Regions from separate parts of the Streptosporangium sp. NPDC023615 genome, predicted to be linked through region 2. Evidence: predicted binding sites of a transcription regulator. Region 2 holds the regulator's gene; each other region holds the start of a gene.
The links. The regulator LexA, encoded in region 2, represses DNA repair genes until DNA is damaged. The targets are predictions, from matches to a motif close to TCGAACANNTGTTCGA.
Positions count from the first base shown of each region.

Region 1: AB0G16_RS01830 (DUF6504 family protein) is a predicted target of LexA. The motif match lies at 7,400-7,415, and genes of this name have one in related genera.
Region 3: AB0G16_RS31675 (SAV_6107 family HEPN domain-containing protein) is a predicted target of LexA. The motif match lies at 5,155-5,170, and genes of this name have one in related genera.

Region 1 covers NZ_JBFABE010000002.1:82,033-92,312, reverse strand. Annotated here, with positions in the region: gene AB0G16_RS01860 (patatin-like phospholipase family protein) at 1-824, opposite strand, end outside; gene AB0G16_RS01855 (ABC transporter ATP-binding protein) at 1,043-1,963, shown strand; gene AB0G16_RS01850 (ABC transporter permease subunit) at 1,932-2,735, shown strand; gene AB0G16_RS01845 (helix-turn-helix domain-containing protein) at 2,735-3,928, shown strand; gene AB0G16_RS01840 (quinone oxidoreductase) at 4,053-5,012, opposite strand; gene AB0G16_RS01835 (serine/threonine-protein kinase) at 5,158-7,086, opposite strand; gene AB0G16_RS01830 (DUF6504 family protein) at 7,475-7,753, shown strand; gene AB0G16_RS01825 (DUF4328 domain-containing protein) at 7,886-8,827, opposite strand; gene AB0G16_RS01820 (response regulator transcription factor) at 9,022-9,672, opposite strand; gene AB0G16_RS01815 (LLM class F420-dependent oxidoreductase) at 9,770-10,280, opposite strand, start outside.
Region 2 covers NZ_JBFABE010000054.1:19,975-30,254, reverse strand. Annotated here, with positions in the region: gene leuS (leucine--tRNA ligase) at 1-1,952, shown strand, start outside; gene lexA (transcriptional repressor LexA) at 2,441-3,151, opposite strand; gene AB0G16_RS28865 (hypothetical protein) at 4,089-4,253, shown strand; gene nrdR (transcriptional regulator NrdR) at 4,683-5,144, shown strand; gene AB0G16_RS28855 (vitamin B12-dependent ribonucleotide reductase) at 5,230-8,079, shown strand; gene AB0G16_RS28850 (hypothetical protein) at 8,414-8,674, shown strand; gene AB0G16_RS28845 (AlkA N-terminal domain-containing protein) at 8,966-9,874, opposite strand; gene AB0G16_RS28840 (hypothetical protein) at 10,003-10,158, opposite strand.
Region 3 covers NZ_JBFABE010000067.1:5,242-15,521, reverse strand. Annotated here, with positions in the region: gene thiE (thiamine phosphate synthase) at 1-313, shown strand, start outside; gene AB0G16_RS31700 (polyprenyl synthetase family protein) at 346-1,413, opposite strand; gene metF (methylenetetrahydrofolate reductase [NAD(P)H]) at 1,811-2,743, shown strand; gene AB0G16_RS31690 (GNAT family N-acetyltransferase) at 2,831-3,379, opposite strand; gene AB0G16_RS31685 (YbaK/EbsC family protein) at 3,453-3,929, opposite strand; gene AB0G16_RS31680 (L,D-transpeptidase family protein) at 4,049-4,939, shown strand; gene AB0G16_RS31675 (SAV_6107 family HEPN domain-containing protein) at 5,419-5,865, shown strand; gene AB0G16_RS31670 (PP2C family protein-serine/threonine phosphatase) at 6,228-7,316, opposite strand; gene AB0G16_RS31665 (transcriptional regulator) at 7,571-8,065, opposite strand; gene AB0G16_RS31660 (universal stress protein) at 8,336-9,292, opposite strand; gene AB0G16_RS31655 (amino acid permease) at 9,289-10,280, opposite strand, start outside.

The sequences.
Region 1 (10,280 bases), on a different contig from region 2:
GCCTGCCGGGCCAGATAGTCGGCCGAGGCCCGGTACGCCCGTTCGATGTATTCAGATATATGCGATAAATCCCGATAACGCAGTTGGGAGAGATCCACACCCGGGCGTGCCTCGCCCCCCGAGGGCAGCACGTGAACCTCGATGTCGTCCGGCAGGCTGGCCATCTCCTCGGTGAAGCGGTGCCGCCGGGCGATCTCGAAGGCGGTCATGCCGACCTCCCACGGCCGCCTCGGCACCGTCAGGGGGCGCTCGATCCGGCCCACGTGCAGGACGTAGACCCGGCGCGCGCCCAGGGCGACGGCACGGCCGATCGGGATGCTGTGCACCAGCCCGCCGTCGAGGAAGTGGTCGTCGCCGACGCGGATCGGCGGCAGCAGGCCGGGAACGGCGCAGGAGGCCAGGACCGCCTCGACCACGGGCCCCTGGGTGAACCAGTGCGCGGCGGCGCGCTCGACGCAGGCGGCCACGCACTGGAACGGCACGGCCAGGTCCTCGATGCGCGAGACCGGGAGCGTCCGGGCCAGCAGGCCGCGCAGAGGCTCGGCGGAGTGCAGGTGGGTGCCGCTCCTGGCGAGGGTGGACAACCGCGTCACCCACGAGCCCCCGAACGCCGTACGGACGATCTCCGAGCTCCACAGGGTGGTCAGGCGCGCGACCGCGTCACCGGGGGCGGCGGCGACCACGACGCCGTTCAGCGCGCCCACGGAGGTGCCGACGATCACGTCCGGCTTGATGCCCGCCTCGTCGAGCGCCCGCAGCATTCCCACCTCGTGGGCGCCCATGACGCCCCCGCCCCCCAGGACGAAGGCGGTGTCCACGCTCATCGGTTCTCCTCGAGAGTGGAGGAAACGCGGCCCGGTGCCGCGATCCGGTGTGGGCATCACCATAGACCGCGCCGGCGACCGCCGCGCCCGCGAGGTGCTCGGGGGCCGGGCCGCCGGCCCGTACGTCGCGCCGGTTCCGGATCCGCGCAGCGAAGGGGCGGCCAACTGTCGGGATCCGGCCATGGCCCCGGCCGCGGCGGGCGGGCACGATCGAGGGCATGACAGCGGTGGTGGAGACCGAGGGGCTCACCAAGTTCTACGGCGGACGCCGGGGGCTTGAGGATCTCGACCTGGAGATCCGGCCCGGGGAGGTGTTCGGGTATCTCGGCCCGAACGGCGCGGGGAAGACGACCACGATCCGGCTGCTCCTGGACGTCATCCGTCCGACCCGGGGGCGGATGACGGTCCTGGGGGCCGATCCCCGGGACGCGGCCGTACGGGGCAGGATCGGCTACCTGCCCGGGGAGCTGGCCCTGGAGGGCAGGGAGAGCGCCGAGAGGTACCTCGCCTTCCTCGGCGCGGTGCGCGGCGGCGTTCCCGAGGGGCGGATCAGGGGGCTGGCCGAACGGCTGGAGGCCGACCTGTCGGCGCCCATGGGCAAGCTCTCCAAGGGAAACCGGCAGAAGATCGGCCTCATCCAGGCGTTCATGCACGAACCGGAGTTCCTGATCCTGGACGAGCCGACCAGCGGCCTGGACCCGCTGGTGCAGCAGGAGTTCCTGTCGATGATCCGCGAGGTGCGCGCCTCCGGCCGTACCGTGCTGATGTCATCCCACGTGCTGGCCGAGGTCGAGCACGTCTCCGACCGGGTCGGCATCGTGCGCTCCGGCAGGCTGGTGGCGGTGGAGGAGGTCGCGGCGCTCCGCGAGAAGGCGGTGCGGCGGGTGGAGTTCCACTTCGACGCTCCGGTGCCGCGCGAGGCGTTCGAGGACCTGCCCGGCGTACGGGACCTGCGGGTGGAGGGCGCCGGGGTGCGCTGCACGATCGACGGGCGTCCGGACGCGCTGGTGAAGGCGGCGGCGAGGTTCACGGTCGTGCACATGGTCAGCGCCGAGCCCGACCTCGAGGAGATCTTCCTGACCTACTACAGCGGAGAGGAGGCGCGTCATGCCCGCGCTGGTGTCGAAGGGCCTGCGTGACAACCGCAGGGCGCTGATCGGCTGGACCGTCGGGATCGGCGCGTTCTTCGCGCTGTACCTGTCGTTCTACCCGAACATCGCGAACAACCCCGACCTGTACGGGGACGTCGCGCTCACCAAGTTCCCCGGGGCGATGCGCGACCTGATGGGCGGCCTGGAAGGCGGTTTCACCAGCGGTTCGGGCTACCTGCAGGCGCTGGTCTACCAGCTCTTCGGACCGCTGCTGTTCATCATGTGCGCCACGGTGCTCGGCAACCGGGCGATCGCCCGGCCCGAGGAGGCGGGCACCCTGGAGCTCACCCTCACCCTGCCGATCACCCGGCGGCGGCTGCTCCTGGAGCGCTTCGCGGCGCTGGCGCTGTCCCTGCTCGGCGTGGCGGCGGTCACCCTCGTGATCGTGCTGGCCCTGTCGGCGGCCGTCGGCCTGGGGGTCCCGGCCGGCAGGATCCTGGCCGGTCACACCGGGGTCCTCCTGCTCGCCCTCTTCTTCGGCACTCTCTGCCTGACGGTCGGCGCGGCGACGAGGCGTCCGGGGGTCGCCCTGGCGGTGGTCGGCGTGGTCGCCGTGGCCGGGTACGTGGTCGAGACCATGGGCAAGGACGTGGACGCGCTCTCCTGGCTGCGCTGGCTCTCGCCGTTCCACTACTACCTCGACGGCCGGCCGCTCCAGCTCGGACTCCCCGTCTGGGAGTATCTCGTGCTGGCGGCGGCGACCGCGGTGCTGGTGCTGATCGCGATACCGGCCTTCGACAGGCGTGACGTGGGAGTCTGATGGACGAGCTGCTCGGCGGCCATCTCCGGGCGTTGAGGGAGGCGGCCGCCACCGGCAGGCCCCCCGGCCGGGCCGAGCTCGACGACTGCCGCGCCGCCGGGACGCTGGCCGCCGAGCGGGGCCTGAGCGTGCGCGCCCTGGTCGAGGCCGCGCTGGCCGGGGCCGAGTCCGTGACGTCCGTGACCCCCGTCCCTTTCCCGGCCCTGCGGCGGACGGTCTCCGCTCTGATGGAGGGCTACGAGAACGCCCAGCGGACGGCGCTGCGCCGGGAGGAGGGCGCGCGCCGGGAGTTCGTCGACGACCTGCTCCAGGGACGCGCCGACCGGCTCGCCGAGCGGGCCGAGCACTTCGGCCTCCGCCTGGCCGAGACCTACGTGGTGGCCGTGGCCCGCCCGGCCGCCCGGGACGGCCTCGCGGGCGGGCTCGGGGGCGGCCCGGGGAAGGCGGGCGGTCCTGGAGGGGCGGGCGGTCCTGGAGGGGCGGTGGGCCCGGGAGCGGCGCGCGGCTCCGGGGGCGCCGCGCCTCCCGCGCCTCCCGGACCCTCCGAATCTTCCGGACATCCCGGGCTTCCCGGTGTTCCCGAGGGGACGGCCCGGCGGATCGAGGAGGCGCTGATCGCCAGGTTCGGCTCGCACAACGTCCTGGTCGCGGTCCGGGAGGGGATGCTCGTCTGTGTCGTGCCGGGGAGCCTCACCGTGGCGACCGGCGAGTTCACCCACCACGTGCGCCAGGCGTTCGCGCCCGGCTGGAGGGTCGGGCTCGGCCGACCGCACCGGGGCCCGGGCGGGGTGGTCACCTCCTACCGGGAGGCGGCCGGCGCCATCGGGCTCGGCGACCGGCTAGGGTTGCGCGCCCCCGTGCTCAAGGCCGCCGACCTGCTGGTCTTCCCGGTGCTGCTGCGCGACAGGGCGGCTATCGAGGACCTGGTGACGACGGTGCTCAGCCCGCTGCTGGAGGCACGCGGCGGTCCCGGGCCGCTGCTCGACACCCTGGAGGCCGTCTTCGCCTCCCAGGGCAACCAGACCGCCGCCGCCCGCAGGCTCGGCGTCAGCACCCGGGCGGTCACCTACCGGCTGGAGCGGATCCGCCGCCTCACGGGTTTCTCGCCGGACGACTCCACCCAGCGGTTCACCCTGGAGACGGCGGTCCTGGGCGCCCGCCTCCTGGACTGGCCCGCCCACCCGCTGGGCTGACCGCGACCGGACGCGGGCCGCCCCGGTGATCCTCACGGACCGGGGGAACCCCGACCGGCCGCCGATCCGGGGGCCCGATGAATCGATGGACTCCGGCGGTCCGGACGCGGCCCGGCCCGGGGGATCAGGGGATCAGCAGTACCTTCCCGGTCGTACGGCGGGCCTCCAGGTCCTCGTGGGCGCGGGCGGCCTCCTGGAGCGGGTAGCGCTCGGAGACGTGGACCCGAAGCTCCCCCGAGGCCACCCACCCGTAGAGGTCCGAGGCCCGCCAGGTGAGCTCGTCACGGGTGGCGACGTGGTGGACCAGCGTGGGGCGGGTCAGGAAGAGGGAACCGTTCCTGGCCAGGACCTGCGGGTCGACGGGCGGGACCGGTCCGCTGGCCTGGCCGTACAGCGCCATCATTCCGCGGGGGCGCAGCGAGGCGATGCTCTGGTCGAAGGTGGCCGCGCCCACGCCGTCGTAGACGACGTGCACGCCGGAACCGGTCAGCTCGCGGACCGCCTCGGCGAAGCTCCCGTAGCGCAACACCTCGTCGGCGCCCGCCTGGCGGGCCAGCGTCTCCTTCTCCTCGGTGGAGACCGTGCCGATCACCCGGGCGCCGCGCAGCTTGGCGATCTGGGTGAGCAGCAGCCCCATGCCACCGGCGGCGGCGTGCACCAGCACGTCGTCACCGGCCTTCACCTCGTACGTGGAGTGGGTCAGGTAGTGCGCGGTCAGCCCCTGCAGGGTGACGGCCGCCGCGATCTCGGGCGTCACCCCGTCGGGCAGGGCGAGCAGCCTGGAGGCGGGCACCGCGATCCTGGAGGCGTAGCTGCGCGGCACGCCCGCCCAGGCCACGGCGTCGCCGACGGCGAAGTCGCGGACGTCGTCACCGACCGCGGCGACGGTGCCCGCCCCCTCCTCGCCGGGGACGAAGGGCAGCGCGAGCGGGTAGCGTCCCATCCGGTGGTAGACGTCGATGAAGTTCACCCCCGCCGCGGCGACGTCGACCAGCACGTCGCCCGGGTCCGTCTCGGGGTCGGGGTGGTCGGTGCAGGTGAGGACCTCGGGTCCGCCGGTGGTCGAGACGACTATGGCGCGCATCGTGCTGAACTCCTTCGGTAGGTCGGGCTCGTCCATCCTCCCCGGCGCCGTACGGATCACTCGCCGCCCCCCTTCCCCGGGCCGGGAGCGTCCGGCGGCGGGAGGCGAGACCGTCCGGGGTCCGGTGGCCGTCCGATGACGCGGGTCAGGGTTGCCCGGTGGCGGAGGGGCCGCGCAGGGTGAAGTTGTCGACGGCGACCTTGAGCACGGCGCTGCTGTTCTCGCCCACCCGGGCGATCACGCCGATCAGCCCGTTGGGCAGCGGGCTGTTGGTGTCCAGGTAGGTCTGGACCTGCTCGTCGCCGACCCACATGGTGAGCTGCACGCCCCCGTCCACCCCGGTGCACTCGGCCGAGAGCCGGGAGGCCCTGTCCTTGACCAGCTCGACCCTGACCGGTTTGGTGAGCTCGCCCCCGGCGGTCTTGACGACCTTGCGGATCCGGGCGTTCCCCGCGGTGTCCAGCAGGAACTCGTACCGGGTGGCCTTGTTGTCGTCCGCGCCCCGGCAGAACAGCCCGTACTCGCCCAGGCCCGTGCTGCCGGAGCGGACCGCGACGTCGGCGGTGATCAGGATCCGGCCCGGTGTGACCGGTGTGGGGGTGGCCGTGGGGTCGGGCGTGGCGGGCGGCGCCGGGACGAAGGGGATCGGGGCCTCCTCGCGCTTGAAGGCCGACTGACCGTTTACGTCGATGGCGTAGTACCCGTGGGGGGAGTACCCGTAGGTACCGATGAGCGGATCGTAGGCGCCGCCGCTCCAGCCGGTGCCGCTCTGGGTGAAGTCGTCCTGGTAGAGCAGGGCGAGGCCCTCGGGCGGGCCTCCGGGGGCGAGCGCGAGGCGCAGGCCGAGCCCGCCCCCGGCCACCACCAGGGCCGCCACGACCGCCCCGACGACCAGTTTCCGCCGTCCGGTGGACGGCCCGCGCGGGGCGGCTCCGGGACCGTCCGGGCCGCCGCCCAGCAGGGTGTGGCCGGGCCCCTCGTGGGAGGCGCCGGGTCCCCGGTAGGAGGCGTCGGGCGCGGTCGGCCGGCCGCCGGAGGCGGTCTGACCGGACCAGGCGAACGCCGGTGCCGCCTGTCCCGGCCCGTGGAAGGCACCGGTCGGAACGGGACCGGCCGGGCCGGTCGGGCCGGTCGGCGTCCGGCCGGCCGGGACGGGGCCACCGGGCGGCGGGCCCGCCGGGCCGACCGCGCCCCAGGGACCGCCCTCCCGTGCCGGGGCCGGGCCCTGCCAGGAGGTCCGTACCGAACGGGCGGCCTGCTCGGGCTCGGCGTCGCGCCCGACCAGGTGGTCGAGGAGTTGCTGGGACGTGGGCCGGCGCCGCGGGTCCTTGGCCAGGGCGTGACCGACGATCCCGCGCAGCGTGGGTTCCATGCCCTCCAGGGAGGGTTCGGTGTTGAGCACCTGGTAGAGCACCGCGGGCAGCGCCTCGCCGCCGAACGGCGCCCGCCCGCTCGCGGCGAAGGCCATCAGGCAGCCCCACGAGAACACGTCGCAGGCGGCCGAGACGGGCTCGCCGCGCAGCACCTCGGGCGCCATGTAGCGGGGGGTGCCGAGGATCTCGCCGGTCCCGGTCATCCCGCTGAGCGTGTCCAGCGCCCGCGCGATACCGAAGTCGATCACGCGCGGGCCGACGGACGAGAGCAGCACGTTGGACGGCTTGAGGTCGCGGTGCACCACCCCGGCGCCGTGGATGGCCGTCAGCGCGGTCGCCACCCCGACGGCCAGCGCGTCCAGGCTGGAACCGCGCAGCGGCCCGCCGGAGTCGACGGCCTCCTCCAGGTTGGGGCCGGTGACGTACTCGGTGACCACGTAGAGCTGGTCGCCGTCGAGTGCCGCCTCGATGACCGCCGCCGTGCAGAACCGGCGGACGCGCTGCGCGGCGTCGGCCTCGCGGCGGAAGCGCATCCTGAACCGCTCGTGCTGGCTGTACTCGGGGTTGATGACCTTGATGGCGACCTGCTGCCCGTCGGGGGCCACGCCGAGGTAGACCGTGCCCATCCCGCCCCGGCCCAGCCTGCTGAGCACGCGGTACCGGCCGATCTGCAGGGGTTCGTCGGGACTGAGGTTGTTCACCCTTGTACCTAACCGCATACGCCATCACATGAGGGGATCAGCCTACCGACCCCTCGCCGCCCATCAGGAGACCGCAACAGCGGCAGGTCCACTTTTTCCAGACCGTCCATCGGCGTCACATTCTGGGATGGTGTACGTCCTCGTCCGCCGGGTCGCTCGCGAGCGACGGTGTCCGGCATCCGGGCGGGCGGGCGGGCCGGACGGGCCGGGCTGCCGGCCGGTGCGACGATCGCCACCGGGCGGGCGGCGTCCGTGACCCCGGTGGGGGCCGGCGTGATCGTCCGGTGGCCGAACGGCTTGCGTCCGAGAGCGTGAGAACGTATGTTCGATACCCCAGGCCCGCCTTCCCCCGGGTGCTCGCTCGAAAGCCGCGGGGAGAAGAACCGTTGTGAGCAGACTCTACGGCGACCCTGTCGAGGTGTGGACCCGCGAGGGGCGGCCCGTCCAGTTCGTCTGGCGTGACCGTCTCTACACCGTCCATCGGGTCCTCGACCACTGGGTGGTCGCGCGCGAGTGGTGGAAGACCTCCGACAGCGACCCGGGAGAGCGCCGGTTCTGGCGGGCCGAGGCCGCCACGGGCGGACGGGCCGGTACCTACGAGCTCAGATTCGACACCGCCGGCGCGGACTGGCTGCTGGTGCGGGCATGGGACGACAGCCGGCACTGATCGCCCACCGCCCGGCCGGTCCCGCCGCCCGCTCGTCGCCGGCCGGTGGTCCGGTTGTCGGTCGACCGGGTGGTTCGACGACCGATGACCCGACGGCCCGACGGCCTGTGTCTCTCACCGTCCGGCGGGGGGTCACTGTCCGGCGGGGTGGACCTCCGGGGCGCGTTCCCGCTGGGCCTGCTCCAGGGGCCGCTCCGGATCACGTTCCACGACATGTTCCGGAACTTGCTCCGGGGTCCGCTCCGGGGACCGTTCCGAGACGGTGCCGGAGCCGGTCGTCTCCCAGGCCGTCGTCTCCCGGGTCGCCGCCCCCCGGGCCCCCGCCTCCTGGGCGCCGGCCGGGGGGACGGATGCGGAGGCGACGGGGGAGTCCTGGGGAAGCGGGTCCGGGCCGAGGTGCGCGACCGCCCCCGCCGAGGGCGGCTGAAGGTGCCCTCCCGTCGTCTCCTGGCGCCGGTGCCTGGCGCCCGCGGCCTGGACGGCGCCGATCTGCCGGACGGTCGCCCCGCACAGCAGCGCGGCGACCGCGACCGCGACCAGTTCGAGCATCCCGAAACCGGTGAGGCTCGCCCCGTCGCGGGAGGCGCCCGGCCAGAGCCGTACCAGCACCAGCGCCAGGGCGACCAGCCAGCTCAGCCACCACGCGGTGAGCAGCGCCACCCAGCGTTCCCGGCGGTCCGGCGGCGGGCGCGAGGCCCACCACAGGCGGTCCACCAGCAGCGCGGGCGCGAACAGGTTGATCACCGGCACGAACCAGCTCGCCACGACCGGTACCACCGCGGGCCGGTCGGCGTACCGGCGGGCGCGGACCAACCAGTTCAGGTACGCGGCCGCGCAGGCGATCGCGGTCGCGGCGAAGAGGATGATGAGAATGGCGAAGACGGTGACCGCGCCGAAGACCGCTTCCGCGCCCGGGGCCTGGGGGTCGCCACCGAGCCGGGAGATCTCCATGACCAGGCGCCGGCCACGGGCCTGCTCGAAGACCGCCAGGGCGGCGGACGCGAGCACCAGCGCGGTGAGCGCGAGGTAGACGGCCGACGTCGCCCTTTTCTGTGAAGATGGGATAGAGCGCATGTATATCTCCCCCCGCCATGCGCCGAGGACCTGCCTCTTTCCTATCCCGTAGGCACTTCCGCTAATCGGACCCGTCCGGCCCATCCGTCCCGCGTGACCCTTTCGATCCCGTTCCCCGGGCCGTGGCCCGGGTCGTGATCCCTCGGCCCCGTCCCGACCCCGGCGTCCCTCCGGCTCGGTCCGCTCGGCCCGGCTCAGTTCACGGTGCCGGACTCCCAGGCCCACGCGGCGATCTCGACCCGGTTCCTGGCGCCCAGCTTCACCTGGATACTCCCCAGATGTGTCTTGACGGTGGAGAGCGAGACGAAGAGCTCGGCGGCGACCTCCTGGTTGGTCCGTCCCCTGGCCACCAGCCTGACCACGTCCAGCTCGCGCTCGGTGAGCGGCTCGTTGGGGGGCATGCCCGCTCCGCTCCGCGGGTGGGCCAGGTGCGCGAGCAGCCGTACGGTGACCGACGGCGAGACCAGCGCGTCTCCGGCCGCCGCGGCCCGGATCGCCTCGATGAGCAGCGTCGGCCCGCTGTCCTTGAGCAGGAAACCGGTCGCGCCGGCCCGCAGCGCCCCGTAGACGTACTCGTCCAGGTCGAAGGTGGTGACGATGACCACCTTCATCGGGTCCGGCACCCCCGGGCCCGCCAGGATGCGGGTGGCCTCCAGGCCGTCCAGCTTGGGCATGCGGATGTCCAGCAGGCACACGTCGGGCCGCAGTCTCCGCGCCAGCTCGACGGCCTCGGCCCCGTTGGCGGCCGTCGCCAGGACCTCCATGTCCTCCTGGGCGTCCAGGATCATCTGGAACCCGGTTCGCACGAGTTCCTGGTCGTCAGCGATGAGCACCCGAATCGTCACCTCATGGATTCTGCCAGCCCGGCACGCGGCCGGGATCGGGCATCCGGCCGATCCGTGCGGGGGCCACCCCGGGACCGGGCCGGGGAACGCCCGCGGGTCAGCCGAGGACCAGGTCCCGGACCGCCCGCAGGGAGGCCTCGTCGCGGGGACCCATGATCAGGAGTTTGCTCACCGGGCTCTCGCGCCACGGCTCCAGGCGTTCGCGGATCCGGCCCGGCGGGCCGACCAGCGAGATGCCGTCGGCGAGCTCGTCCGGGATCGCGCGGAACGCCTCGTCCCTCCTCCCGGCCAGGTAGAGCGCCTGGATCTCCTCGGCGGCCTCGGCGTAGCCCATCCTGCCGATGATGTCGGCGTGGAAGTTGCGGCTCTTGGCGCCCATGCCGCCGATGTAGAGGGTCAGCATCATCTTGACGCCGTCCAGGGCCGCCCGGACGTCGTCGGTGATCGAGACCAGCACCATGGCGGCGATGTCGAAACCGGGCCCGGCCCCGGCGAGCGAGGGCCCGTACATCTGCCCGATCTTCTCGGGGAACACGAACAGCGGCAGCCAGCCGTCGGCGATCTCGGCGGCGAGCGCGACGTTCTTCGGGCCCTCCGCGCCGAGGTAG
Region 2 (10,280 bases):
ACGAGCAGGTCAAGGACGGCAGGTGCGAGCGTTGCGGGGCCGAGGTCGTCCGCCGCGAGCTGACCCAGTGGTACTTCAAGATCACTGACTACGCCGACCGGCTGCTGGACGACATGGCCCAGCTGGAGGGCAACTGGCCCGAGCGCGTGCTGGCCATGCAGCGCAACTGGATCGGCCGCTCCGAGGGCGCCGACGTCGACTTCGTGATCGAGGGCCGGGACGAGCCGGTCACCGTCTACACGACCCGCCCCGACACCCTGTACGGGGCGACCTTCTTCGTGGTCGCCCCGGACGCGGCGCTGGCCGAGGAGATCGTCACCGACGAGCGGCGCGAGGCCTTCGAGGCGTACCGGGCCGCCGTGTCGAAGCTGTCGGACATCGACCGGCTGTCCACCGACAAGGAGAAGACCGGCGTCTTCCTGGGCCGGTACGCGATCAACCCGGTCAGCGGCGAGCGCATGCCGGTCTGGGCGGCCGACTACGTGCTGTCCGACTACGGCCACGGCGCCATCATGGCCGTGCCCGCGCACGACCAGCGTGACCTGGACTTCGCCCGCGCCTTCGACCTGCCGGTACGGGTGGTCGTGCACACCGGCCTGGCCGACCCGGGCGAGACCGGCCTGGCCACCGCCGGTGACGGCGCCATGGTCAACTCCGGCCCGCTGGACGGCCTGGCCAAGGCCGACGCGATCCGGAAGATCATCGAGGTGCTGGGCGAGCGCGGCACCGGCCGGTCGACGGTCAACTTCCGGCTGCGTGACTGGCTGCTGTCCCGTCAGCGCTTCTGGGGCTGTCCGATCCCGATCATCCACTGCGGTGACTGCGGTGAGGTCCCCGTCCCCGACGACCAGCTGCCGGTCACCCTGCCCGACCTGCGCGGCGAGGCCCTGGCGCCCAAGGGCGTCTCCCCGCTGGCCTCGGCGGAGGACTGGGTCAACGTCTCCTGCCCCAAGTGCGGGGGCGCGGCCAAGCGCGACACCGACACGATGGACACCTTCGTCGACTCCTCGTGGTACTTCCTGCGCTACGTCAACCCGTCCTACGAGGACGGCCCGTTCGACGTCGAGGGCGTGCGCAGGTGGGGCCCGGTCGACCAGTACGTCGGCGGCGTGGAGCACGCCGTGCTGCACCTGCTGTACTCCAGGTTCTTCACCAAGGTCCTGCACGACATGGGCATGGTCGACTTCGTCGAGCCGTTCACCCGCCTGCTGAACCAGGGGCAGGTCATCAACGAGGGCAAGGCGATGTCCAAGTCACTGGGCAACGGCGTCGACCTGGGCCGGCAGATCGACGCCTATGGTGTCGACGCGGTCCGGCTGACCGTCCTGTTCGCCGGTCCGCCCGAGGAGGACATCGACTGGGCCGACGTCTCCGCGGCGGCGTCGCAGAAGTTCCTGGCCCGCGCGTTCCGCGTCATGGCCGAGGCGGGTGCGGCGTCCGCCCCCGGCACCGACGTCACGGCCGGGGACGTGAACCTGCGCAGGACGGTCCACCGCACCGTCGACGAGGTCACCAGGCTGGTCGAGTCCCACCGCTTCAACGTCGCGGTGGCGCGCATGATGGAACTGACCAGCGCGGCCCGCAGGGCCATCGACTCCGGGCCCGGCGCCGCCGACCCGGCCGTCAGGGAGGCGGCCGAGGCCCTGGCGGTCATGCTCTCGCTGGTCGCGCCGTACGCGGCCGAGGAGGGCTGGGAGCGGCTGGGGCACACCGGCTCGGTCGCGCTGGCGGGCTGGCCGGTGGCCGACCCGGCGCTGCTGGTCCAGGACTCCGTCACCTGTGTCGTCCAGGTCGCGGGCAAGGTGCGCGACAGACTGGAGGTCTCCCCGGGGATCTCCGAGACCGACCTGGAGGAGCTGGCCCTGAACTCGGAGAAGATCAGGGCGTTCCTGTCGGGCACGCCGCGCAAGGTCATCGTCCGCGCGCCCAAGCTGGTCAACATCGTCCCCTGAGGCGGGACGTCCCCGAAGCGGGACGGCGCGCCCACGTCGGGTGTGCGCGCCGGTCACGGCCGAGACCGCGCCCCCGGCGGGGCGTGTCTCGGCCTCGACGCGACGTGTCCCGGCCTCAGGGCCACGTGTCCCGGCTCAGGGCCGCGTGTCTCCGTCCCCGGGGGGCGCCCTGTCCCGGGGGGTGCGCGCCGCCGGACCCGATGGGACCGGCCGAGAGGCCGGACAACGCCGATGGGCGGCATCCCCGGGGATGCCGCCCATCGGCGCGTGGTCTTCTCCACGGCGTGTCGTACTCCGTCGGCGCGTCCGCGTCCGCGTTCGCCCTCGTGTCCGTGCCGGCGTTCGTGCTCGGGTCCGCGTCCATGCCTGCGTCCATGCCTGCGTCCATGTTCACGCCCGGGGACGCGCTCGTGCCGACGCCGGACGATCGCTCGCCCGGCGTGTCGCGCGTGGACACGGGAGGAGCTTGGACACGGGAGGAGCGTGGTTCAGAGCTTGCGCAGAACCGCCACAACCTTGCCCAGCACGGTGGCCTCGTCACCGGGGATCGGGTCGTAGTTGGGGTTGTGCGGGACCAGCCAGACATGGCCGTCCCTGCGCTTGAAGGTCTTGACGGTGGCCTCTCCGTCGATCATCGCCGCGACCACGTCACCGTTGTCGGCCACGGGCTGCTGACGCACGACCACCCAGTCGCCGTTGGCGATGGCCGCCTCGATCATCGAGTCACCGGTCACCTGGAGCAGGAAGAGCGTGCCCTCGCCGACGAGCTGCTTGGGCAGGGCGAAGACGTCCTCGATGCTCTCCTCGGCGAGGATCGGGCCACCGGCGGCGATGCGGCCGACGAGCGGAACGTACGCGGCGGTCGGGCGGCTGACCGGCGTCTCGTCCTGGTCGGAGTCGGGGTCCACCCAGAGCACGGGCTCACCGGGAAGGCGAACCTCCAGGGCACGGGGACGGTGCGGGTCACGACGCAGATAGCCCTTGCGCTGCAAAGCCGTCAACTGGTGCGACACGCTGGAGGTGCTGGTGAGCTGCACGGCCTCACCGATCTCCCGCATGGACGGCGGGTAGCCGCGCTGCTGCACGGAGTCACGGATCACCTCGAGGATCTTCCGCTGCCTGGGGGTGAGGCCAAGGGAGTCACGCCTTCGCACCGCCAGGTCGCTGACGGCCGAACCGTTCTCGTCGTGCTGGCTCATACGAACTCCTCGCCTCCCGATCTGTGTCGAACACGTCGCTCACAGCGACCATATCTCGACCCAAGATCATACTCAAACAATTGTTCGAATGTCCTCGATATCGGCCACGCCGTGGTGTACAACATCGTACGGGAGTTCGATCGACATCGTGTTCGATTCGCCGATCTTTCTTCGACACGTGTTCGGCCAGGTCGAGGGGATGGGGGTCACCATGAAACCGACCACGACGACACCGCGATCCACGTCCGCGCCACAACCCCGGACGGCTCGGCGGTCCCCGGGTGCCCCGGGTGCCCCGGGTGCCCCGCGCCTGCGGCTCGTGCCGCCGCCGAGGCCGGAGCCGGATCCCGGCCGGGAGGCGGGGCCGGTCCCGGGGATCGGCCCGGCCCCGAAGATCGGGCCGGGCCGGGACGCCGGGCCGGCGCGAAGGGCGCGGCCCGGCCGGGAGGCGGGGCCGGTGCGCGAGCCGGGCCGCGGCGGAGCTCGCCGGGAAGCCGGCCGGGCCGACGGGTCCCGGTCGGCGGAGGCCCCCCGGCCCGGTTCCTCCCGTTCGGACGTCTCCCGTTCGGACGTCTCCCGTTCGGGCGTTCCCCGGCAGGGTGCTCCCCGGCAGGGTGCTCCCCGGCAGGGCGCTCCCCGGCAGGGTGCCCGGCGGCCGGGAGCCTCCCGGTCGGGCGTCCCCGGGGCGACGGCTCGGGGGGCCGCCCCGGTCCGGTCCGGAGCGCCCCGGCCCGTCCCGTCCCGGTCGGGCACCCCGGCGTCCGTCCCGCCCCGGCCCGCCTCTTCCCGGCCCGCCTCTTCGCGGTCCGGCGGATCTCGGTCCGGTGGGCCCCGCCCCGGCGCGTCCGGAAGCGGCGCTCTCCGGCGGGGCGCCCCCCGCTCCGGGGCGGTCCGGCGGCCGCTCCGGCTCACCCGGCGGGGCAGGATCGTGGCGGCGGTGGCGCTGGTGTTGTTCGCCCTGGGGATGCTCTGGATCGGCGGTCGCATCGACGTGGCCTCGGCGGGCGAGCGGGCCGCCGAGCGCGCCGGAGGGCAGGTTCACTCCCGGATCACGGCGTACGCCGGTGACACGCCGTGGCGGCCCGTGCGGCCGCCCAGGTAGACGGGCCCCCGACGGGCCCCGGCGGGCCCTTCGGCTCGGCTTCCGGTCCGGCGCCGGGCTCGATCTTCTCCGGAGCCCGCTGCCGCGGGGGAGCGCCGCCGGGCGCGCGGTCTCACCGCGCGCCCGGGACGCGGGTGAGGCGAGTGACGCGCGAGGCGGGGGCGCTTCCGGCCGACCGGCGACACGCCGGGGAATAACGGCTGATCAGCGACTTCGCGCCGCAAGGTCCTTTCAACTTGCGTTCATGGTCGCGCACTTCTACGGTTGGAACCACAACATCTAGTGGCTGCACCTCAACACTTCACCATAGATTGTGTTTCCATTACCGCCTCTCGACTGATCGGGAGGTGTGCGCGAGCGTATTCCCGCGCGTGTCATGGGGCGGGTGAGGTGAGTGAGCCGCTTCGGCAGGTCAGGAAGGCGGCACACGTGCACTGTCCGTTCTGTCGTCATCCTGACACCCGGGTCATCGACAGCCGTTCCACCGAGGACGGCGGCGCGATCCGCCGCAGGCGCACCTGCCCGGAGTGCGGGCGCAGGTTCACCACGCAGGAGACCGTACTGCTCATGGTGAGCAAGCGCAGCGGCGTGACCGAACCGTTCTTCAGGGACAAGGTGATCGCCGGGGTCCGGCGGGCGTGCCAGGGGCGGTCCGTCGGCGAGGACGCCCTGGCGCAGCTGGGCCAGCGCGTCGAGGAGAGCATCCGGGCCACCGGGTGCGCCGAGATCGCGGCCCACGAGGTCGGGCTGGCCATCCTGGGCCCGCTCCGCGAACTGGACGAGGTGGCGTACCTGCGATTCGCCTCCGTCTACCGCGGATTCGAGACCCTGGCCGACTTCGAGGCCGAGATCGAGCAGCTCCGGGCGGAGCGCTCCGCCGAACAGAAGTGAGACAGACCCCGGCGCCGGGGGTTGGGACGGCGCGTTGGTGTGGTCCGATTCGCGGGCTCTGCGGAGCCCCAGGAGGGGGAAAGTCATGACGGAGACCGTCAGCGGCACAGTGGCACGCGGGGGTAAGCGTCCGCGCAAGGGCCTGAAGATGAAGCGGATCTTCACCACCCCGGGCGTGCATCCCTACGACGAGCTGACCTGGGAGCGCCGCGACGTCGTCATGACCAACTGGCGCGACGGCTCGGTCAACTTCGAGCAGCGCGACGTCGAGTTCCCCCGTTCCTGGTCGGTCAACGCCGCCAACATCGTGACCACCAAGTACTTCCGCGGCGCGGTCGGCACCCCGCAGCGCGAGTGGAGCCTCAAGCAGCTCGTCGACCGGGTGGTCGGCGTCTACACCAGGACGGCGGTCGAGCACGGCTACTTCGCCACCGACGAGGACGCCGAGATCTTCGACCACGAGCTCAAGCACGCCCTGGTCAACCAGGTCTTCAGCTTCAACTCGCCGGTCTGGTTCAACGTCGGCACCGCCTCGCCCCAGCAGGTGAGCGCCTGCTTCATCCTGGCCGTCGACGACCAGATGGAGTCCATCCTCGACTGGTACAAGGAAGAGGGTGTGATCTTCAAGGGCGGTTCGGGCTCCGGCGTGAACCTCTCCCGGATCCGCTCCTCCAAGGAACTGCTCTCCAGCGGCGGCACCGCCAGCGGCCCGGTCTCCTTCATGCGCGGCGCGGACGCCTCCGCGGGCACCATCAAGTCCGGGGGCGCGACCCGCCGGGCCGCCAAGATGGTCGTCCTCGACGTCGACCACCCCGACATCGAGGAGTTCGTCGAGACCAAGGCCCGCGAGGAGGACAAGGTCCGCGCCCTGCGCGACGCCGGGTTCGACATGGACCTGGGCGGCAAGGACATCGTCTCCGTCCAGTACCAGAACGCCAACAACTCCGTGCGCGTCTCCGACGAGTTCATGCGCGCGGTGGAGAAGGGCGAGGAGTTCGGCCTGCGCGCCCGCCTCACCGGCGAGGTCATCGAGACCGTCGACGCCCGGGACCTGTTCCGCAAGATGGCCAAGGCCGCCTGGGAGTGCGCCGACCCCGGCGTCCAGTACGACGACACGATCAACGACTGGCACACCAGCCCCGAGACGGGCCGCATCACCGCCAGCAACCCCTGCTCGGAGTACCTGCACCTGGACAACTCCTCGTGCAACCTGGCCAGCATCAACCTGCTGAAGTTCCTGAAGGACGACGACACCTTCGACATCGAGAACTTCGTGAAGGTCACCGAGCTGATCATCACCGCGATGGACGTCTCCATCACCTTCGCCGACTTCCCCACCGAGAAGATCGACCAGACCACCCGGGCCTACCGCCAGCTCGGCATCGGCTACGCCAACCTCGGCGCGCTGCTCATGGCCACCGGCCACGCCTACGACTCCGACGGCGGCCGCGCCGTGGCCGGGGCCATCACCTCGCTGATGACCGGCGCCTCCTACCGCCGCAGCGCCGAGCTGGCCGCGGCCGTGGGCCCGTACGACGGCTACGCCCGCAACGCCGAGGCGCACAAGCGGGTCATGCGCAAGCACAACGAGGCCAACGACGCGCTGCGCACCTTCGAGGAGATGGACGGTTCCATCCACCGCGAGGCCTCCCGGCAGTGGGCCGAGTGCCTCAGGCTCGGTGAGCGCAACGGTTACCGCAACGCGCAGGCCTCGCTGCTCGCCCCCACCGGCACCATCGGCCTGATGATGGACTGCGACACCACCGGCATCGAGCCCGACCTGGCCCTGGTCAAGTTCAAGAAGCTCGTCGGCGGCGGCTCCATGCAGATCGTCAACCAGACGATCCCGCGCGCCCTCCGGCAGCTCGGCTACCAGGAGGAGCAGGTCGAGGCGATCGTCGAGTACATCGCCGAGCACGGCCACGTGGTCGACGCCCCAGGCCTGCGCCGCGAGCACTACGAGGTGTTCGACTGCGCCATGGGCGAGCGCGCGATCGCCCCCATGGGCCACGTCCGGATGATGGCCGCGGCCCAGCCGTTCCTGTCCGGCGCCATCTCCAAGACCGTCAACCTGCCCGAGACCGCGACGATCGAGGACATCGAGCAGGTCTACATGCAGGGCTGGAAGCTCGGCCTCAAGGCCCTGGCGGTCTACCGCGACAACTGCAAGGTCGGCCAGCCGCTGTCGGCCTCGGGCCGCAAGACCGAGGACAGGAAGGCCGAGGAGAAGGCGGCCGTCGCGGCCGAGCCGGAGATCAAGGTCGTGGAGATCAGCCGGCCGACCCGCCGCCGGATGCCGAACCAGCGCCCCAGCACCACCACCCGCTTCACCGTGGGCGGGGCCAAGGGGTACATGACCGCCTCCTCCTACCCCGACGACGGCCTCGGCGAGGTCTTCCTGAAGATGTCCAAGCAGGGCTCGACCCTCGCCGGCGTCATGGACGCCTTCTCGGTGGCGATCTCCATCGGCCTGCAGTACGGGGTGCCGCTGGAGACGTACGTGGGCAAGTTCGTCAACATGCGCTTCGACCCGGCCGGCATGACCGACGACCCGGACGTGCGCATCGCGGCCTCGGTGATGGACTACATCTTCCGCCGCCTGGCCCTGGACCACCTGCCCTACGACGACCGCGCCGCGCTCGGCATCTTCTCCGCCTCCGAGCGCGCCGCCCAGCAGCGCGGTGAGGACCCGGCGCCGATCCAGACCGAGGCGGTCATCGCCGAGCTCGCCACGTCGGCCCCGATCGAGGAGCCGCAGGTCCGTCCCGAGACCGAGGCGGTGCCCGTGGAGACCCCGCGCCGGGGCGGCTCCCTGGAGTCGCACGAGGGCCGCACCGCCGACGCGCCGCTCTGCATGACCTGCGGCACCACGATGCGCCCCGCCGGAAGCTGCTACGTCTGCGAGGGCTGCGGCTCCACCAGCGGCTGCAGCTGATCCCGAACGGGACGAACGGGCGAGCAGGTGCGCGAGACCTGCTCGCCCCCATCGATGCGACTCGGGCACGCACCCCCTGGAGCGGTCGTGTCCCGGCCGGCATGAGGCTGATCGACTGGATATGTCGGATGTGCCTTGCCTTGCGGGTTTTCGATTGCGGGCCGCCGACCGGGGTAGTCGGCCCGAGGCCGTCGTACCGCCGACCGGGACGACGGGCGCCGGGCCTTGGGCCGGGCGTCCGCCGTGACGCGGGCAATGAGGTCACGCGGGTGCGGGAGCCCGCGTGACACCACCGCCGCCGCGGTACGAACACGCTTCGAGGAAAGGTGAGAACGTGTCAAGCAACTCTGGACAGACCGGTTCCCAGGCGGCGTCGGCCGCCGCCGAGACGCTGAACGACTCCGACTCGACGAAGAAGGAGAAGTCGGCCGCGGCCAGCGCGCTGTCGCAGGCTCCGCAGAGCCAGGGGGAGACCGGTTCCGAGGCGGCGTCGGCCGCCGCGAAGACGCTGAACGACTCCGGCTCGACCAAGAAGGAGAAGTCGGCCGCGGCCAGCGCGCTGTCACAGACGCCGTCGGACTCCGACGACAAGTAGACGTCCGCGGTCTCCGGCCGGGAACGGACATCGGCGGCCCCGGTCGCGAGTGGAGGTCCGTGGCTCCGGCGAGGAGACGTCGGCGGAGAGGCGACGGCGGGCCGTCCGGGATCACCCCCCGGCCGGCCCGCCGTTCATGTGGGTGGTGACACTCTCCGAGGCGCACACCGGCGGGCGGGAAAAGGGCCGCGAGAACCCGCGGCCGGTCCGCCGGGCTCACCGGGTGCGTCGGATCCGTCCGGCCCGGTCAGGTCCGCCGGGTCCGCCGCGGTCAGGGGTCAGGGGCAGGGGTCAGCGGGCGGGCAGCCGGTTGACGGCGTGGTCGCCGCTGCCCCACAGGTACTGGACGGCGTACGAGCGCCAGGGCCGCCAGGCGGCGGCGCGGCCGGTGAGCGCGGCCGGGGTGACGGGAAGGCCCGCCCGATGGGCGGCGGCGCGGACCCCCAGGTCGGTGGGGAGGAAGGCGTCCGGATCGCCGAGGGCGCGCATCGCGATGGTCTCGACGGTCCACGGCCCGAATCCCGGGAGCGCGCAGAGCCGCGCGCGGGCCCGGTGGCGGTCGCAGCCGGGGCCGAGGTCGAGCTCGCCGGAGGCCAGGGCGGAGATCAGCCCGACGAGCGTGGCGCGGCGGGCCCGGGGAAGGGCGAGGGCGGCGGGGTCCAGCGAGGACAGCGCCGCCGGTGTGGGGAAGAGATGGGTGAGGCCTCCGGCGTCGTCCGAGATCGGTTCGCCGTGGGCGGCGACCAGCCGGGCGGCGTGCGTGCGGGCGGCGGCGGTGGAGACCTGCTGGCCGAGCACCGCGCGTACCGCCAGTTCCGCCGGGTCGACCGTGCGGGGCACCCGGCGCCCGGGGGCGCCGGCCACGAGGGGGGCCAGTGCCGGGTCCTCCCCGAGGTGGCCGTCCACGGTGGCGGGGTCGGCGTCCAGGTCGAGCAGGTCGCGGCACAGGCCGATCGCGGTGGGCAGGTCGCGGGGGTCGGTGAGGTTCAGCAGGCAGCCGACGTGCCCGCTCATCGGCCGCAGCGCGACGATGCCGTGCCCGTGCGGGAGCCGCAGGGTGCGGCGGTAGGCGCCGTCCCGCCACTCCTCCACCCCGGGTACGGCGGTCGCGGCCAGGTGCCCGAACAGGCCCTCCGCGCAGAGCGGCGCGCGGAACGGCAACCGCAGTGACAGGGCGCCGGAGCCGTCGTCGTCACGCATGCCACCAGCATCGCCGGTGCCCGTCCGGGCAGGGACACCGCCCCCGAGGGTCCCGGCCGATCCGCCCTGGGGCGGGTCCGGAAACGCAGAAAGACCCGCGCGTGGGCGGGTCTTCTTCGTGGTGGGATCTAGGCGGCGGAGGTGGGGCCGCTCGTCCGTGGGAAGCGCAGCACGTTGCGGCCGGTGTAGGCACCCAGGTCGATGACCTTGGCGTCACCGGGCGCCCTGCGGCGCGACGCGGAACGGATATCCCTGATCTTGAGCCGTGCGACGTACGGTGGCACGACGACCAGTCTCCTCATTGAGCCCCCCGGCGTGATGGTTCCGTTATGGGAAGTGTCTACAGGCTTGTCCGTAAAACTGCTGTAAAGACCGGATCAGTAGGGGAGCGGGCGGCCCGAGGGAG
Region 3 (10,280 bases), on a different contig from region 2:
TTCCACTCACGCCCCCGAGGAGGCCGCCGCCGCGGCCGTCGAGCCCGGGGTCGACTACTTCTGCTGCGGCCCGATCTGGCCGACGCCCACCAAGCCCGGCAGGCACGCCCCGGGGCCCGGCCTGCTCACCGGCGCCGCGGCCCTGGAGACCGACCGGCCCTGGTTCGGCATCGGCGGCATCGACCTGGACAACCTCGACGAGGTCATGTCGTACGGGGTGCGCCGCGTCGTGGTCGTGCGGGCCGTCACCGAGGCCGACGACCCCAAGGCGGCGGCCGAGGAGTTCAAGCGGAGGCTGGCCGCCCCCGCCTGAACGCCTTCCGGCCGAGGCCGGCCGGGCCGGGCTCAGGTGCGCCTGGAGGTGGCGGCCACCGCCAGGTCGGCCAGGGCCGTGCGGGCCTCCGGGCGGATCGGGGCGCCCTCCAGCGAGCCGAGCGCGTTCTCCAGGTAGCCCTTGATCAGGTCCTCGCAGGCCACCAGGGCGCCGGTCTCCTCGATGATCGCGCGGAGCGCGTCGATCCCGGCCGCGTCCAGGTCCGGGTCGCCGAGCGTGGCGCGCACCACCTTGGCCTGGGACCCGGAGGCGGCGGCGAGCGTGCGGGCCACCAGCATCGTCCGCTTGCCCTCGCGAAGATCGTCACCGGCCGGCTTGCCGGTCTCGTCGGGGTCGCCGAAGACGCCGAGGATGTCGTCGCGCAACTGGAAGGCGATCCCCACCGACTGCCCGTACTCCTCGCAGAGCCGGTCGATCCAGGGCTGCCTGCCCTGCGCCGCCAGCACCAGGCCGAGCCGGAGCGGCTGCTCCACCGAGTACTTGCCGCTCTTGAACAGGGCGACCCGGAGGGCGCTCTCGAAGGTGCCCTCGCCGTGCGCCTGCTCCAGCAGGTCGAAGTACTGGCCGCACATCAGCTCGGTGCGCATGTCGTCGTGGACCTTCTGGGCGGCGGCCAGCGAGGCGGCCGGCAGGCCGCTGTTCCGCCACATCTCCCCGGACCAGACGAGCATCAGATTGCCCAGCAGGATGGCGGCGCCCTCCCCGAACTGCTCCGCCGAGCCGTGCCAGCCGGCCTCGCGGTGCAGCCTCTCGAACCTGCGGTGAGCCGAGGGCATGCCCCGGCGCCGATCGCTGGCGTCCATCACGTCGTCGTGCACAAGGGCGCTGGCCTGCAGCAGCTCCAGCGAGGCGGCGGCGGTGAAGAGCGCCGGGTCGTCACCCCCGCCCGCGCCGCGCCAGCCCCAGTAGCAGAACGCGGGCCGCAGCCGCTTGCCGCCGGCCAGGAAGTCCTCGGCGGCCGAGACCAGGGGGACCAGTTCCGGAGCGCCGATCTGGGGGCGCTGTTGATCCACGAACCGCCGGAGAGAACGATCCACTTCGGAGCGGATGGTGTCCAGCGCGGCTACGGAAGCGGTCATCGAATACCTCCAGTGTGGAGACCCTTGGCTTCAGCTCTGGGGGGAAGACGCGGTGCGGTGCCACCCGCCGTGACGACGTGCCGGGCGGTGGCGACACCACGACCACCGTACGCATGATCGACAAGATTCTCCCCACCGGGTCGGCGGGGAGCCGTAACGACTGAAGAACCGCTGTACGACATAACATTTCGGGATTTCTGCAACCGAGTCATATGGAGACCGATCTGTGATGCGTGGAATCCGCCGACTCGGACCGCAAGAAGAGGTTGGATGTCCAGATTAACCGCCCATCAGTGCATTCAGATCTATAAATGCCTCTGTTTAATGATCATCTTCTCAAGTGAGACGTGAGCCTTCTGATCGGGCACCGAGGGGTCCGGGCAAGTATCCTTGCCCCATGGCTCTGGGTCGCCCGTCCTTCCTGCCCGATCGCGTCGCCACCGTCCGCGAGCTCCTCGCCGCCGGTGCCCGTTCGTTCTCCTTCGAGTTCTCCCCCCCGAAGACCGACGAGGGGGAGCGCCAGCTCTGGCGTGCCGTCCGCGAGCTGGAGTCGCTGCACCCCACCTTCGTCTCCGTCACCTACGGCGCCGGCGGCAGCACCCGCGACCGCACGGTCGACATCGTGGAGCGGATCGCGCACGAGACCACGCTCACCCCGGTGGCCCACTTCACCGCGGTCAACCACTCCATCCGTGAGCTTCGTCACCTGATCGGCCGGTTCGCCGGGGCGGGGGTGCGCAACATCCTCGCCGTGCGGGGCGACCCGCCCGGCGACGTCACGGGCGAGTGGGTGCGCCACCCCGAGGGCGTCCTGTACGCCGAGGAGCTGGTCCGCCTCATCCGCCAGTCCGGCGACTTCTGCGTGGGCGTGGCGGCCTTCCCGTACAAGCACCCCCGGTCGTCGTCGATCGAGTCCGACACCGAGCACTTCGTGCGCAAGTGCCGCGCGGGCGCCGACTACGCGATCACCCAGATGTTCTTCCGCGCGGAGGACTACCTGCGGTTGCGCGACCGGGTGGCGGCGGCCGGCTGCGACACGCCGATCATCCCCGGCATCATGCCCGTCACCCAGATCAGCACCATCGCCAGGTCCGAGCAGCTCTCCGGGGCGCCGTTCCCTCCCGAGGTGGCCGAGCGGTTCGCGGCCGTCGCCGACGACCCGGCCGCGGTGCGCGCCCTGGGCATCGAGCACGCCGCCGAGCTCTGCCAGACCCTGCTCGACGAGGGCGCGCCCGGCATCCACTTCATCACCTTCAACCGCTCCAGCGCCACCCGTGAGGTCTTCCAGGCCCTCGACCACACGCCGCACCCCGCCTCCGTGCGGGTCTGAGCGGCCCGCCACGGGTCCTCCGTACGGCAAGGGGACGGCAGGGGGCGGCAGGGACGGGGCGACCGCGCCCCGTCCCGGCGGGGCGTCTCAGCCGCTCAGCGGGAGGGCGGTGCCGAGGATCGCGTAGCGCTCGTGCCCGCCGGGGAAGACGAACCGGGTGAGCAGGTCCACGAAACCGACGCTGCGGTACAGGTGCCGGGCGGCCGTGTGCCCGTCGCGGGTGGAGAGCACGGCGGTGCGCTCCAGACGGCCCGCGCATATGCCGGCCACCAGCGCCCGGCCGATGCCCTTGCCCTGGTGGTCGGGGTGGACATGGATCTCGGCGAGCTCCAGCGCGTCCCCCAGCCAGTGCCGGGCGTCGTCCTCGCCGTACCGCTCGACCAGGGCCCGGCGGACCACGTCGTGCCACCACTGGCCGGGGACCCCGTGGAAGCCGTACGCCACGCCCACCGGGACGCCGGCCTCGTCCTCGGCGAACAGGCAGGTGAAGGCGGGGTGGGCGGCGTGGTTCCGCATGATCGCCCTGCGGCCCGAGAGCTGGTCGGTGGGCGGGTCCATCGCACGGGTGTAGACGTCGAGGACCGCGTCCAGCCGGAGCGTGAACTCGTCGGGGCCGATCCGTCGCAGTCCGATCACGCGTCGCACATTAGCAGGGCGGCACCCGCACCCGGCCGGCGCGCCGGCCGGGTGCGGCCGGGCGCCGGATCCCTCACTCGACCTCGACGGGAACGCCGCCGGTGATGCGGACCAGTTCGTCGAAGGAGGTCGGGAAGACGGTGTGCGGGTGGCCCGCGGCGGCCCAGACGACCTCGTGCCCGCCCAGCCAGACGTCGACCAGCGTCCTGATCGGGGCGGGATGGCCGACCGGGGCGACCCCGCCGATGGCCTGACCGGTGGCCGCCCGGACGAAGGCGGCGTCGGCGCGCCGCACCCGCGCCGCGCCGATCCTCTCCGCGACCAGGCCGGTGTCCACCCGGTGGGCGCCGCTGGTGAGCACGAGGAGCGGGTCGCCGTCGGCCTCGAAGACGAGGCTGTTGGCGATGGCCCCGACCTCGCAGCCGAGCTGCGCGGCCGCGGTGGCGGCGGTCGGGGTGGCCTCGGCGAAGACGACGATCTCACCGGGGACGCCGTGCTCGCGCAGCGCCGCGGCGACCTTCTCGACGTTCGGATGCAACTTTTCTGGCACGCGGACACTCTAAACAGATCGGCGGCCGTTTGCCGCTTCATGACCGTTCGCTTGCACGTGGTGGACGTGCGCTATGGTCCCTTGACCCGATCGATAGCGACATGAGGAGTTGGTGAAAAATGGGGGTTGGACGGCGGCTGGGAACGGCCGCACTGACGACGGCGAGTGCCGTGCTCTTCTCCTCGATCTCGGTGCCCTCGGCGTCCTGGGCTACCGCCGCCGCGGCCCCGGCCGTGGCTTCGAGCTCGTCGGCGACGGTCCTGACGGCCGGTGGGACGGCGCTCCCGGACGCGGCGTTCCCGGGCAGGGGGGCCTGGGGTAGGGGTTCCTCGGGTACGGCGGCGGCCTCCGGAAGGTCCGCTCTCGTCGCGCCCGGCAAGACGCTCAAGCTCGGCGCCAAGGGCGCCGCGGTGAAGGTGCTGCAGAGCAGGCTGGCCGCGCTCGGTTACGCGCCGGGCAGGATCGACGGCCGCTACGGCGGAGCGACGCTGGCGGCGGTCTGGGCCTTCCAGAAGGTGAACGGCATCCGGCCGACCAGCACGGTGGCGCGCAGGACCTGGAGCGCCCTGGAGGCGCCGAGGGCACCCAGGGTGCTGGTCCGCAACGGCAAACCCACCCGGGTGGAGGTCGACCTCGCCAAGCAGGTGATGGTCCTCTACGTCGGCGGGGTGGTGAAACTGATCAGCCACACCTCCTCGGGCAGCGGGATCGCCTACTGCGAGACGGCCACCTGGCAGGGCAGGACCCAGCGGTTCTGCGGGAACGCCCGCACGCCCACCGGCGACTACAAGACCACCTGGCGCCGTGACGGCTGGCATGTGTCCTATCTGGGACAGCTCTACAACCCGATCTTCTTCAACGGCGGCATCGCCTTCCACGGCGCGCTGTCGGTGCCGCTGGCGCCCGCCTCCCACGGTTGCGTCCGGCTGCCGATGCACGTGGCGGAGGTCCTTCCCGGCCTGCTCGGCACGGGGGTGCCGGTACACGTACGGGGCAGGTTCGTCCGCTAGCGAGCGATGACGAGGGACACGGCCGGTTCCGGTCGTTCCCGGCCGGTCGGCCGGTCACCCGGTCGGCCGGTGGCCGGTGGCCGGTGGCCGGTGGGTTCTCGGCCCGCCGGTCCTGACGCGCAGGTCCGGTGGTCCCGTCGAAGGCCCCGGGAGGTTCTCCTCCCGGGGCCTTCGCGTGTGCGAGGGCCCGCGCGCGTGTGAACGGATACCGAAGATCGAACTTTTGTTCGCCGTATCACTTGACAGTGCGAGTGGTCGAATTTATGTTCGATGGTAATGACGCGGGGCTCGCGGCCCGCGTCCAGGGCGGTCGAGCGGGCCGGCGTCGTCGGCGGAGACGATCGGGTTCGCTCGGGACGGGCGGGGAGAGGGGAAGCTCCTCGTCCGGCCGTCCGGCGAATTTGTCGGTGGGGTCTGCGAGTGTGGTATCCACCGGCGAAAACGCCGGGAGCCGCTTGCGACCTAGGAGGCTGAAGCGCATGACCCCTCGGCTCAGCGATTCCGGCGGGCCCCGGTTGTCCCCCACGGTGCGGGCGCACCTCACAGACGCGCGCGACTGCCTCGAAGAGGCCGCCGCCGCTCGGACGTCCGCCACACGTTACGTCGCGGCGCACCTCGCGGCGCTGAGGGCGGCGGCCGCCGTCCTGGCCGCGCGCCCCCGTCCCATGCAGGGCCGCAGGCGCCGGCTCCGCAGCGCCTGGGAGCTGCTGCCCGAGGCCGAGCCTCGACTGGCCGACTGGGCGCCCTACTTCGAGATGAGCGCCGCCAAGCGCGCCTCGGCCGAGGCGGGGATGACCCGCGTCGTGTCGTCGAGGGACGCCGAGGAGCTCATCTCCGAGGCCGAGCGTTTCGTCACCGAGGTGGAGGATCTGCTCGGCGTGCCGGCACAACCCATGCTCCCCGGTCGCGTCCCCCTGGCCGGGTAGCTCCTTTCGGAACCGTCTCCCGGCCGGTGGCGCCGTCGCCTCCGGCCGCCCCCCATCTCACCGTGGCGCTCTCGCCCCCGGCCACCCTCTCCCGGTCTCGCCGGTGACCCTGTCGCCCCGGGTCCCCGCCTCGCCGGGTGGCTCGCGCCCCTCTCAGGGGCCGCCCCCCCGGACCCGCCCCCCGTCCCGGCCCTCGCCCTTCCGGCGTCCCGTCCCGGCCGGTCCCGGCCGCCTCTCGTCCCGGCCGATCCCGCTCCGGCGACCGGTCGATCCCAGGTACCCGCCCGGTTCCCGGCACCCGCTCGGTCACCGGCACCCACTGGGTTCCCGGCACCCACCAGGTCCCCGGCGGCCGCCCGGTCTCAGGCGGCCGAGGAGGTGCGATGGGCTGCGCGGTGACGGAGCAGCAGCATGGCCGCGTCGTCGCCCAGGGGCCTGCCCACATGGCGCAGCAGGTCGGCGCGAAGGTCGTCCAGCGACCCCTGGGGGTCGGCGCCGTCCAGCAGATGCGCCCGCTCTGCCAGCGGGTAGAACTCCCCCTCCTCGTCACGGGCCTCGATGACCCCGTCGGTGTAGAAGAGGACCTGGTCGCCCGGCTGGAAGGGGACGCGGTAGGGCTGCGGCCGGCTGGTCTGGAGCGAGCTCATGCCCAGCGGGAGCGCCTCGTCCGGTGGGTCGGCGAACCAGATGCCGCCGTCGCCGCCGAGCACCATGGGCGGCGGATGGCCGCAGTTGACGACCGTGATGGCGGGTCCGCCGCCGATCTCGGCCAGCACGGCGGTCACGAACTGCTCACCGGAGAGCTCTCTGGTCAGGGCGTTCTCCAGGCGGGTCACCACACCCTGGAGCGTTCCCTCGTCATGGGCCGCCTCCCGGAAGGCGCCGAGGACCACGGCCGCGGTCTCCACCGCCTCCAGGCCCTTGCCCTGGACGTCCCCCACGATGATCCGGACCCCGTGCGGGGTGCTGACGACCTCGTACAGGTCGCCGCCGATCCTGGCCTCGGCGGTGGCGGAGGTGTAGGAGACGGCCACGCCGATGCCGGGGCCCGCCCGGCGCGGCACCGGCCGCAGCAGCACCCGCTGGGCGGCCTCGGCCACCGAGCGCACGTCGGCGAGCTGGTTCTCGTGGCGCAGCCGTCCGGCGCTGGCCAGCACGCTGGCCACGGTGACGCCGAGGATGGCGACCATGGTGATGTTGGTGCGGGGCATCCAGAGGATGTCGTTGTAGAGGCCGAGAAAGACGCACAGGGCCAGGGCGACGACCCCGACGACGGTGGTGCGCGTCAGCCCGCACGCCACGCTGGCGAAGGCCGGCCCGAGGGCGAGCAACGGCAGGAGACCCGAGGTGGGGCCCGAGCCGAAGTCGATGAGGGCCACCACGGCCATCACGATGAACGGCAGGAGCTTGAGGGTGTCCTGCGTCCGGGTGGTGCCGATGGAGGTCAGCAACCGAAGGAAGGCCTTCGTCCTGGTGGACCCCAGTGAGGTCGCCAGGGCGCGAAGGCGGCTTTCGGGGCGCGATCGAGAGCGATCGGGCCGATCGTCTCCCGGAGCCATCTCCACCACATCTCGCTGAGGGCATGTCTGCCTTTTCCTACCACAGTGACCAGCGCGCGGGTGGGAGGAAAGGCCTCTTCAGCTAAGAGCGGCATTGTCGGCGGGTGGGCACGCCGGGGCAGGCGCACCCACGACCGGTCGGATCGTCAGAAGGATTCGACGGCCCGGCGAGCCTCGGGGTCCAGGACGCCCCAGCCGATGAGCTCCTCGGTGAGCTCGCTGGGGGACTTGTCGTATATCACGGCGAGGGAGCGCAGGTCCTCCTGGCGGATGGACAGCACCTTGCCGTTGTAGTCACCACGCTGGCTCTGGATGGTCGCCGCGTAGCGGGCGAGCGCGCCGGCCTTCTCCTTGGGGAGCTGGGCGAGGCGCTCAAGGTCGATGACAAGCTTCGGTGTCGGGCCGAGGGGGCTGGGAGCGGCCCCGCCGGGCAGCAACTCCGAGACCGGCACCCCGTAGAAATCAGCAAGCTCGGCAAGCTTCTGCACCGTTACGGCACGGTCGCCACGCTCGTAGGACCCGACGACCACCGCCTTCCAGCGCCCACGGGACTTCTCCTCGACCCCGTGCAGGGACAGGCCCTGCTGGGTGCGGATGGCACGAAGTCTTCCACCCAGTGACTTGGCGTACTCAGACGGCATGGTGTGGCCCCCCGGCTCTCTATGCACTGCTCTCAACTTGATTGTGCTACCTCGCAACTTATGCCCCAATCACCGGGTTGTGCCCGGGGCAGGCGCCCGTGGTGACCGGTGCGTCAGGGTTCATCCGATAACGCTCCGAGGTATGGTTACGGACAGTGACGGTAAAGCGGTGGGCGCCTAAGGTCAAGCTGATTGGAAAAAAGATGCCGAATCCGGTCCGGTGGGATCCGCCTCAAACGCCGTGATCGTCCCATGAGGGTGGGCGGAACATCAGGTTTTTCCGGGGTTTCGGGCCGTATCCCGTGCCGTCCGCGGAATTCGGGTCAACATGATCACCGGGCTCGGCGAGGCGCGTATGATCTTCAGTGAGGTGTCGCCGAGGAATACCCGGCGCAACGGTCCCGTCCGGCTGGAGGCACAGATCAGCAGCGCGTCCTCGTGCCAGCCGGAACTCGCCAGCGCCGTCTCCACGTTCCCGCCCTCCAGCACCTCCACCTCCACCTCCACCGTCATGCCGGCCTCGGTCCCGGTCCCACCGGTCCCGGCGTCGATCCGCCCGTGGGCCAGGGCCGCGGCCTCCAGGTCGGCCGCGGCCCGCTCGCGCACCCGCAGGAGCATCTCCCGGTCGGCGCTGCTCCGCCGCCCGCCGCCCGTCACGAGGGTGATCAGGCGCAGCGGCACGCCCATCCCGGCCGCGACCGTGGCGGCCTGGTGGACGGTCTCGGCGCAGGCGGGGCCGCGCCGGTAGGCCACCGCCAGCCGGACCAGCCTCTCCGGGGCCGTGACGGCGTACCCCTGGGGGGCGAGCGCCACCGGCACCGGCGAGCCGTGCAGGAGCTGGTCGGCGGTGCTGCCCAGGCGGATGCGCCCGCGCGCGCCGCGCGGCGCCGGGCCGACGGCCACCACGTCGGCCCCGATCCGGCCGGCGAGCGCGGCCAGGCCGCGCCCGCTGCCACGGTCGCCCTGCGAGAGGAAGTCGATCTCCACGTCCCGTACGCCCGAGAGCTGCTCGCGCGCCGCCGAGAGCGTCTGGGCCGCCTGACGGGCGACGTGGGCCCGCCACTCGGCGTCGACCTTGCCCGGCCCCGGCGTGGTCCAGGCGGGCACGTGCACGTGGGCGACGGTCAGCCCGGCGCCGGCCTGCCTGGCCAGCAGCAGGGCCAGCGCCAGCCCGTCCCGTCCGCCCGAGCCGGGGACGAACCCGGCGAGCACGTGTTCGATCTTCATCGGTCGCTCCCGTTGAGACGCGAGTGGCGGTAGCCGTAGAGGAAGTAGGCCAGCAGGCCGACCGCCATCCAGATCCCGAAGGCCAGCCAGGTGACACCGGCCAGGCCGGCCATCACCACGATGCAGAAGATCACCCCGAGGATCGGGGTGACCGGGAAGAACGGCGTCCTGAAGCTGCGCGGGAGGTCCGGGCGGGTGCGGCGCAGCACGAGCACGCCCAGGTTCACGATCGCGAAGGCGAACAGGGTGCCGATGCTGGTGGCCTCGGCGAGCTGCCCCAGCGGGATGAACCCGGCCAGCACCGAGACGAAGGCGGCCACGATGAGCGTGTTGGCGACCGGCACCTGGCGGCGCGGGCTCACCCTCGCGAAGATCTTCGGGATCAGCCCGTCGCGCGACATGGCGAACAGGATGCGGGTCTGGCCGTAGAGCACGGTGAGCACCACGCTGGCGATGGCGATGGCCGCGCCGAAGGAGATGACCAACCCCGGCCAGGTGGCGCCGGCCGCCTGTTTGGCGATCAGGGACAGGCCCGCCTCGGTGCTCTCCGGGTCGAACTCCTGCCACGGCATGGCGCCGACGGCGGCCAGCGCCACCAGCACGTAGACGAGCGTGACGACGCCCAGCGAGAGCATGATCGCCCGGGGGAGGTCGCGCTTGGGGTTCTTGGCCTCCTCACCGGCCGTCGAGGCCGCGTCGAAGCCGATGTAGGAGAAGAACACCTGCGAGGCGGCGGCGGTGATGCCCGCGATGCCCAGCGGGGCGAACGGAGCCAGGTTGCCCGCGTTGAAGGCGGTGAACGCCACGACGCAGAAGAACACCAGCACCGCGATCTTGATGAGCACGAAGACGGCGTTGGCGCCGGCGCTCTCCGAGGCGCCGCGCAGCAGCATCCAGGTGGCCAGCAGGACGATCAGGATCGCGGTCAGGTTGATCACGCCGCCCTGCTGGCCGGGGGAGTTGGTCAGGGCCGCCGGCAGCGTCCAGC